DNA from 4 places in the Streptomyces sp. NPDC050528 genome. Region 1 is predicted to be linked to each of the others. Evidence: riboswitches for the same ligand, from Rfam matches in the RefSeq annotation. Region 1 holds a riboswitch; each other region holds the start of a gene.

Region 1 (2,192 bases):
TCGCGGTGTCGTCGGCGTACTGGCCGTGGATCTGGCCGCAGCCGGAGTCTTCGGCGGGGTTCACGTTGGACCCGGAGGGGAGTGCGCTCGAACTCCCGGTGCGGGAGCAGGAGTTGACCTCCGGTATCGGTTTCGACGAACCCGAGGAGGCCGAGCCGCTCGGGGTCAACTACCCGGCCACGCTGGACGAACCGCGGCCCGAGCGGCTGGTCGTGCGGGATGTGGCGAAGGGCGAGTGGCGGCTGGAGGTGGACCCCCGGTACGGCGGGACGCGCGTATATCCGGACGGGTTGGAGTTCACCGAGGACGCGTTGGAGACGTACACGATCGACGAGTCGGACCCGTTGTCCGCGCGCACCCTCTCGGAGTGGTCGATCCGGCTGCATCGGCCGGAGCTGGGGTGGGACACGAGCGTGCGTACGCGGTCGGAGATTACTTGCGACGAAACGGACTTTCTTACCTCAAATGAGGTGATCTGCACCGAGGGTGGAGAAGTGATCTTCCACCGCACTTGGGAGAAAAGGATTCCGAGAACTGCCAGTTGAGGGCGAATGCCCGATTTGCCGTTCTTAATCCTCCCGTGAGTTGGGTCACGCGTTTCTGTGCGTGACCTGTGTCCTGGTCTGCCCGCGTTTTCCCTTACGGCATTTGACAGTTGACCCTTGGCTCGCGCAAAGGATCAAGTGCCCCATACGCCTCAGACCAAGGTCAATAGGGGTTAGGTGTGATTCCGCCACTTGTTCCGGACATGTGCTCTCGCATAGTTTCCCGGCCTGTCGAGCGGAACGCCGAATCCTGCCGCCGCCCGGCATCCCAGTCACGAACTTCTCGCACGGCAGGAGCGGGGGAACCAGGTAAGTCGCCGGGCCGGTCATCTCGACCGGAACGGCTTGGGGTTAAGTCACGTCCGCAAGGGCCTGGCCGGGCACCTCCCAGCCCGAACCCGACAGCTCACCTCGCAGGCGACGGAGAGGAACCTCGTCATGCCTGCATCCGCTCAGTCCCGCCGCGCCCGCCTCGTCCGCCGTGTCGTCATCGCCGGTACCGGTGCGGCGATCCTGGCCCTGCCTGTCGTCGGTGCGACCACCGCGTCCGCGGCCACCACGTCGACCACCGCGTCCACCACTCTTGCCGGGTACCCCAACACCCTTGACGGGTGGATTCGGGAGTCGCTCGCGATCATGGCGCAGAAGGGGATTCCGGGTACGTACAACGGGATCTACCGGAACGTGATTCGTGAGTCTTCCGGTAACCCGTACGCGATCAACAACTGGGACTCCAATGCGGCGGCGGGTACGCCGTCGAAGGGGCTTCTCCAGGTCATCGACCCGACGTTCAGCGCGTATCACGTTGCCGGGACCTCGTACGACCCGTATGACCCGGTTGCGAACATCACGGCTGCTTGTAACTACGCGGCGGCGGTGTACGGGTCTATCGACAACGTGTACGGCGCTTACTAGAACCGTTGGATCAGCCACGACTGGTTGTGTTTTGAGTGACACCGCCGTCGTGGCTGGTCGCGCAGTTCCCCGCGCCCCTGAATGCGCCCCTTCGGGGCCATTCAGAATCTCAGCTGAACAATCTCTCAAGTACCAGGGCGATTCCGTCGTCCTCGTTCGACGACGTCACCTCGTCGGCCACCGCCTTGAGTTCGGGGTGGGCGTTGGCCATTGCCACCCCGTGGGCTGCCCAGTCGAACATCGGGATGTCGTTCGGCATGTCGCCGAAAGCGATGGTGTCCGACGGGCGCAGGCCCAGGTGTTGGGCGGCCAGGGCCAGTCCCGTCGCCTTGGTGATGCCGAGTGGCTGGAGTTCGACGGTGCCGGGGCCCGACATGGTGACCGAGGCCAGGGAACCGACCACCGAGCGGGCCGTGGAGGCCAACTCGTCGTCCTCCAGGGCGGGGTGACGGAGCAACACCTTGCTGATGGGTTCGCACCAGAGGTCGTCCCGCTTGCCCACCCGTACCGCCGGCAGCGTGGGGTGCGGCATCAAGTAGCCGGGCTCGATCAGGGTCAGGCCGTCCACGCCGTCCTGGTCGACCGCCGCGTACACCTGGCCCACTTCCGCCTCGATCTTGCCGAGCGCGGTCTCCGCCAACTCCCGGTCCAGGGTGACCGACCAGAGCAGACGGTCCGCGCCGGCGTCGTACAACTGCGCGCCCTGTCCGCACACCGCGAGCCCTCTGGAGC
Region 2 (2,192 bases), on a different contig from region 1:
CCAGTCCGGCTCCGGCGTGGCGTACGAGGTCCGCTGCTCGGTCACCATGGGCATCTGGCCGGTGGACCATGCCTGTTGCTCGGGGACGATCGGCATCTGGCCGGTGGACCAAGCTGGTTGCTCGGGCGCGATCGGCATCTGCCCCGTGGACCAAGCTGGTTGCTCAGGGACGATGGGCATCTGGCCTGTGGACCAGGCCTGCTGCTCGGGGATGACGGGCATCTGCCCGGTGGCCCAAGCCTGTTGTTCGGGCACGATCGGCATCTGGCCCGTGGCCCACGCCTGTTGTTCGGGCACGACGGGCATCTGGCCGGTCGACCACGCCTGCGGCTCCGGGACCATCGGCATGGACCCGGTCGACCAAGTCGTCTCCGGGGTGGGCCAGTTGGTCTGCGCGGGCGGCCAGGTGGCACCCGTTGGGGCCGATTCGGTGCGCGGCGCCGCGATGTACGGGAGCAGCTCCAGGTCCGCGGTGAGCGGGTCGAAGACCGGCGCCGGGGCGGCGGCCGCGAGGGTGAGTTGCTGCGGTTCCACGACGGGTGCGGGCGGTACTTCGATGGCAGGCACGGGCGGCAGGTCGAGGACGGTCGCCTGCGGCATCTGAGCCATCTGCTGCATCTGGGGTGCCTGCGGCGCGGCGGGCGGCAGCGCGGCGACCGGCAGAGCAGTCAACTCCGCTACCGGGGAGGCGAGTTGCGGGGTGGCGAGCGCCGGCGCAGAAGTGCCTGCGGTCAGTTCGGCCACGGCGCGGCCGGGCGGCGCTTCGAGCGCTCGGCCGCCGCCCTCGGTCTCGGGGCGTCGTTCGGACCGCTCGGAACGGGGTGCCGCCGGACGCGCGGGAGTCCTGCCCGGCGGCAGGACCGCCGGTACGGTCGGGCCGAGTTGGGCACGGGCCCGGTCGAACCACTGCTTGGTGACGGCGTCGAGAGCGGGGTCGGAAGGACGCGACGCGCCAGGACGGGGCTCGACGCGCTGACGCGGACCCCCGGACATCTTGCGCGTGGCGTTGTAGTTTCCGGTGGCTGTCTCGGCCCTGTCGTAAAGGGAGTTGATCCGCCGCTGCACTTCGTCACGGCTGGGTCGGTCGTCCACGGTGGGGCCACTGCCTCCGGTGCGCGTACGTCGTTCTGCCGGCATGGCAGACGTGCTCCTTCCGTATCGCGCCTACCGGGTTAGCTGTCGGGTTCGGGCGGCCGATCACGGAAGGATTGCCCTACGACCCTTGCCCGGACGGGCAGTTGGGCCGATTCACCCCAAGTCGGTTGGGTCCCCGGTTCCGGCTGTCGCGAGCGACACACCGGATTCGGCGCAAACCGTGCGGCCCGGCGCTGATCGCCGGAGTAGGTCGTACGGTCTGAGCGTCAACTTAGCCAACGTGTGTGCCTCGTGTGAAGGTTGAAGCGCGATATGTCCGATACGTTTTTGTGACCTTTACCTCTCCCAAACGTGTCCCGGGCTCATGAGCCCGCCGAGCCGGGTGATCCATATGAGGTCGCTATGAATTTTTGGGACGGTTGAACACACCGGCATCCGGCTCCGTATTGGAACGGGGGATTTCCATGCCGGGACGATCCGGGCCGACCGATACGTGTAGGAGCAACTTCCTTGGCACGCAACACGCGCAGACGCCCCACGGGCGCACGACGCGCGACGATGGCAGCAGTCGCCCTGATGCTGGGCGGCGGAGGACTGGTGGCGGCGAACGTCTACGCGTCGGCGTCCGAAGGCTGGGGTGGTGATTCCGCCCAACAAGGGTCTCCGGACGCGGCGTCGGACGCCGCCACGATCGACTGCCCGGACATCGGCACCCAGTTGACGACGGTCCCGGACGAGGCGAAGACCGAGGTCGACGCCCAACTCGCGCTTCTGGACCAGCAGATAACCGAGGCCTACCAGAAACTGAGGGACTCGACGGAGTCCATACGCCAGGACGCCTCCTTCGCCGACAACGCGATCATGAATCCGTTGAAAGAGAAGCGGGCCGCGACGATCAGCCGGATCGACGACGCCATCGACCGTGTCGGCGACCGCCCGGAGGGACTCGACGCGCTCGCCGGCTGCACTCTGATCGCCCCCACGAACGAGAACGGTGACCAGGGCGGCGACGGGAACGGCAACGGCAACGGCGACGACCAGAGCGCCAGTGCGAGCGCGAGCGCCAGTGCCAGTGCCGGCGGCCAGGGCAACCAGCC
Region 3 (2,192 bases), on a different contig from region 1:
GGGCACCCCGGGCAAGCGGTCCGCGCTGCCGGGTGCGCGGGTGGTGCTCCACCAGCCCTCGCTCCCCGAGCCGATCCAGGGTCAGGCGAGTGATCTCGCCATCCAGGCAGAGGAGTTGGCACGCACCCGGGTCCAACTGGAGGAACTGCTGGCCCTGCACACGGGCCGGACGGTGGCGCAGGTGAGCGAGGACATCGAGCGGGACCGGATCATGGATGCCCAACAAGCCCTGGAATACGGGCTGGTGGACCGGATCGTGGCCACGCGGAAGACTTCGCTCATCGAGCACGGCGGGGAGTGAGCCGACGATGCTGCCGCCGGAACTGCCGCCGCTGCCCGCACTCACGCGCGCCGAGGGCGAGTTGATCGACCGTTACCTGGATGTGGCCGACCTCCTCGGCCGAATCAACCCGGCGCACAACGGTGACACGTACCGTGGTCTGCGGGCCGCTCAGGCGCTCGTGGCCAAGGCCGCCGAGCTCCGGGACGCGCTGGCGCTGATGCACCAGCGGGGCGAGACCGAGCTGCACGCCCCCACACTCGCGCGGGCGCTGCGCGTGCTGGACGGGGAGCGCCGCACGGCGCGCGTCACCCTGCCCTCGCCCTCCGACAGTTGACGGACGCGAAGCTGTCCCGGACGACGTCGAAACGAGCCGAACGACGTACCCCCGATCGGCGTAGTCGCGCCTCCGCGCATACGGCCGTCCGGGTTGCGCAACACGCGTAGCCCGAGGGCCGGATGAAGTGTTCCGGTGCTGGTCCGGGCGTCACACCCGCCTCGACACTCCCTCGAACACCGATGCGTTCAGCCGAACGGGTGAGTGGTGAGTAACCCCACAAATCCCCGGTTCCGTTGGGCTTTTCGGACATTCATAGGTGAAGATCCCTGTCTGACGACAAGACCCCGCCGCAGCGGCGGGGCGATCCGGGCGGACGCCGAGTCCTGCCGCCGCCCGGATGACAGGTCGACAGGATTGCATCGGCAGGAGTGGAGGACCCAAGCACGACGGGTCGCCGGGACGGTCACGCCATGACCGGGCCGAGCAGCCCTTGGGGTGAAGCCGCGTCAGCGGCCGGGCAACTTCGCCAGCCCGAATCCGACAGGTCATCCTTCACAGGCGGCTGACGAAGGGTTGCGCATGACTGCGCTCAATCGTGTCCCGTCGCTGATGGTCAGGGCCGGTACGGCCTCGGCCTTCGCCATCGCCGCCGTTGGCGGCTCCGTCGTGATACCGGGCGTCGCATCCGACGCCGCGGCCGCGACACCCGCGACGAAGGCACTCCAGGTCGCGGCGTCCAAGAAGGGCGCCCCGTACAGGTACGGGGCCACCGGACCGGGCCGCTTCGACTGCTCCGGGCTCACGCTGTACTCGTACAAGAAGGCGGGCAAGAAACTGCCCCGTACGGCGGCCCAGCAGTACAACAAGACCCACCACATCTCGGCCAAGAGCCGCAAGGCCGGGGACCTCGTCTTCTTCCACTCGGGCTCCAGCGTCTACCACGTCGGCATCTACGCCGGCAAGGGAAAGATCTGGCACGCCCCGAAGACCGGGGACGTGGTGAGACTGCAGAAGATCTGGACCAAGAGCGTCTGGTACGGCCGGGTCAGCTGACCCACGCCGAAAACTCCCGAGGGGGTGGCGGTCTCCTGACGGACCGCCACCCCCTCGGGCGTCCGGGGACGTTCACCACGCCGTTCTACGGCTCCTGCTGGCCCGCGGCGGTCACCGGGCGGGCCGGTACCGTCCAGGGCACCTCGATGGATACCGTCTTGCCGCCCTCCAGGGTGGGCCGGACCTTGAGCCTGCCGCCGCACTCCGCGGTCAGCCAGCGGATGATCACCATGCCCCGGCCGTTGTCCTGCTGGACGGCGGCCGGCAGGCGTTTCGGGAACCGGGGATGGCTGTCGGTGACGCCGATGCGCAGCCGTTCGTCACGCTCCAGCTCGATGTCCACCGTGAAGGTGGGTGACTGCCCGAAGGTGTGCTGTACGGCGTTGGTGGCGAGTTCGGAGACGATGAGGCGGATGGTGTCGGCGACCTCCGTGTCCGCCGGAAGTCCCCAATCCACCAGGGTCCCGACCACATACGTGCGGGCGGCGGAGACCGAGGCGGGATCGCTCGGCAGAGTGACGGATGCTTCCAGATGGTCTGCCATGGCGCGGTCGTCCCTTTCCCGCGGGACCGGTGTCC
Region 4 (2,192 bases), on a different contig from region 1:
TCCGACTCCGGCGTCACGGACTCGACTTCGTCCGGCACGTCTGGCACCTCCGACGCGTCCGGCGACTCGTCGAGCGACAGCCCCTCGCCCACCGCGACGGACAACTCCGCCAAGTCCGACAAGTCCGCCACTCCTTCGGCCGGTGACGACTCGGTCGCCGCTTCCCCGAAGCTCGACGAATCGGACAACTCGGCCCAGGCGGCGGGCAAGTCGAGCCTCGTCGACACCGGCGCGCTCGGTGATTCCGGCGAGCAGGGGAGCAGTCAGCAGAGTGCCGGGAAGCACCGCGGGGCGAGTGCCGAGGAAAGTGTGACGCCGCAGACGTACACCGTCCGCGCCGGCGACTCCCTCGCGTCCATCGCCGACTCCCTTGGCTTCGACGGCGGATGGCGTGCACTCTACGCCGAGAACAAAAAGGTGATAGGCGCCGATCCGACCCAGATCGCCGCCGGTCAGACCTTGGATGTCGGCACGGAAGCGGACGAAAACTAGCAAGAGGGCGGCGGGAGTTCGCGTCATGCTTCGCTCGGGAATGTCCGGTTTGATCAAAGTGTGGGATGAGTCTCAGAAGGCCTGATCGTCTTTGAAATCCCGTGGATTCTCTGTCTACGGTCAAGGCCGCTCGTCACCACGAGCGTCCGGTTGCCGCAACGCCGAGTCCTGCCAGCGGCCTCCGGGAACAGTCGTCGCGTCAAGCGCCGTAGGCAGGAGCGGGGGACCCAAGGTAAGCGCCGGGCCCGGCAGTTGATGCCGGGTGCGGCTTGGGGTGAAGTCGTGCGCCGAGAGGTGCGCGGCCGGGCAACTCACACGGCCCGAACCCGACAGCTCACCTCGCAGGCGTCGGTGAGGGGATTGGGATTTTCCATGCTGTTTTCCAGCAAGGGCAAGCACCGCCGTCCGTCCAAGGCCACCCGCGTCGCCACGCTCGCCGGCGTCACCGGTGTCGCGATAGCCGCCCCGCTCATGGCGACCGGCAGCGCCTCCGCCGCCACCGCGTCCGAGTGGGACACGGTCGCCAGCTGCGAGTCCGGCGGCAACTGGTCCATCAACACCGGTAACGGCTACTACGGCGGCCTGCAGTTCTCCGCCTCGACGTGGGCCGCGTACGGCGGCACCGCCTACGCCGCGACCGCGAACCAGGCCTCCAAGTCCCAGCAGATCGCCGTGGCCGAGAAGGTTCTCGCCGCCCAGGGCAAGGGCGCCTGGCCCACCTGCGGCACCGGCCTGTCGAGCGCCTCCTACTCCGGCGGCAGCTCCAGCTCCTCCTCGAACAGCTCGTCCGGCACCAGCTCCTCGAAGAGCACCACCGAGCGTTCCACGAGCGACACCACCGCCTCCCGCTCCGCCGAGCGCCCGGCGGCCAAGAAGACCGTCACCACCCCGACCGGCAAGAAGGTCAAGAAGGGTGACGGCGAGTACAAGGTCGTCAAGGGCGACACCCTCAGCTCCATCGCCGAGAAGCACAAGGTGAAGGGCGGCTGGCAGCAGCTGTTCAAGCTGAACAAGGACATCATCGACGACGCCGACTTCATCTTCCCGGGTCAGCAGCTCCACCTTAAGTAGTACTCAGCTGAACCACAGCGCCCTCACATCCGTGGGCTCCATCATGGAGACCTCGTGAGGGTCACCCCCGTCCCCCACGGGCTCCCCGCTCCGGTGCGTGTTCCCCCGTACGCACCGGGGCGGGGCTTTTTGTGCCCGGCTTCTGCAAGCCGCGCGCATTTTTACCGGACTCTTTGTTCCGTTCGGAAACAATTTACTCTCGGTTCTGTCCATCAGGCGGCCGACCGGATGGCCAATCGCCCCGAGCCGGTTAGGCTCGTCTCGCAGAGCCGCTGCGGTGTTGCCGTAGCCGCGTCAGAACCCAAGAAGGAGATGCTCGTGCCGTCCATCGACGTCGTCGTAGCCCGGGAAATCCTGGACTCCCGAGGCAACCCCACGGTCGAGGTCGAGGTCGGCCTCGACGACGGCAGCACGGGTCGTGCCGCCGTTCCGTCCGGCGCCTCCACGGGTGCCTTCGAAGCCATCGAGCTGCGTGACGGCGACCCCAACCGCTACGGCGGCAAGGGTGTCGAGAAGGCCGTCCTCGCCGTCATCGAGCAGATCGGCCCGGAGCTCGTCGGCTACGACGCCACCGAGCAGCGCCTGATCGACCAGGCGATGTTCGACCTGGACGCCACCGACAACAAGGG

The links. A riboswitch is a leader RNA that binds a small molecule or an ion and turns the genes downstream of it on or off. The one in region 1 is predicted to bind cyclic di-AMP.
Region 2: another riboswitch for cyclic di-AMP. It lies ahead of ACIBK4_RS11545 (NlpC/P60 family protein); the one in region 1 lies ahead of ACIBK4_RS00855 (transglycosylase SLT domain-containing protein).
Region 3: another riboswitch for cyclic di-AMP. It lies ahead of ACIBK4_RS25750 (C40 family peptidase); the one in region 1 lies ahead of ACIBK4_RS00855 (transglycosylase SLT domain-containing protein).
Region 4: another riboswitch for cyclic di-AMP. It lies ahead of ACIBK4_RS18810 (transglycosylase family protein); the one in region 1 lies ahead of ACIBK4_RS00855 (transglycosylase SLT domain-containing protein).

What each region holds. Positions count from the first base shown of each region.
Region 1 is NZ_JBITHH010000001.1:171,366-173,557, reverse strand. It holds gene ACIBK4_RS00860 (CocE/NonD family hydrolase) at 1-545, shown strand, start outside; cyclic di-AMP (ydaO/yuaA leader) riboswitch at 777-978, shown strand; gene ACIBK4_RS00855 (transglycosylase SLT domain-containing protein) at 984-1,460, shown strand; gene ACIBK4_RS00850 (HAD family hydrolase) at 1,570-2,192, opposite strand, start outside.
Region 2 is NZ_JBITHH010000003.1:36,880-39,071, reverse strand. It holds gene ACIBK4_RS11545 (NlpC/P60 family protein) at 1-1,137, opposite strand, end outside; cyclic di-AMP (ydaO/yuaA leader) riboswitch at 1,146-1,319, opposite strand; gene ACIBK4_RS11540 (DUF1996 domain-containing protein) at 1,654-2,192, shown strand, end outside.
Region 3 is NZ_JBITHH010000007.1:380,787-382,978, forward strand. It holds gene ACIBK4_RS25740 (ATP-dependent Clp protease proteolytic subunit) at 1-301, shown strand, start outside; gene ACIBK4_RS25745 (hypothetical protein) at 309-617, shown strand; cyclic di-AMP (ydaO/yuaA leader) riboswitch at 957-1,136, shown strand; gene ACIBK4_RS25750 (C40 family peptidase) at 1,140-1,613, shown strand; gene ACIBK4_RS25755 (ATP-binding protein) at 1,699-2,157, opposite strand.
Region 4 is NZ_JBITHH010000005.1:116,258-118,449, reverse strand. It holds gene ACIBK4_RS18815 (transglycosylase family protein) at 1-492, shown strand, start outside; cyclic di-AMP (ydaO/yuaA leader) riboswitch at 687-855, shown strand; gene ACIBK4_RS18810 (transglycosylase family protein) at 865-1,563, shown strand; gene eno (phosphopyruvate hydratase) at 1,876-2,192, shown strand, end outside.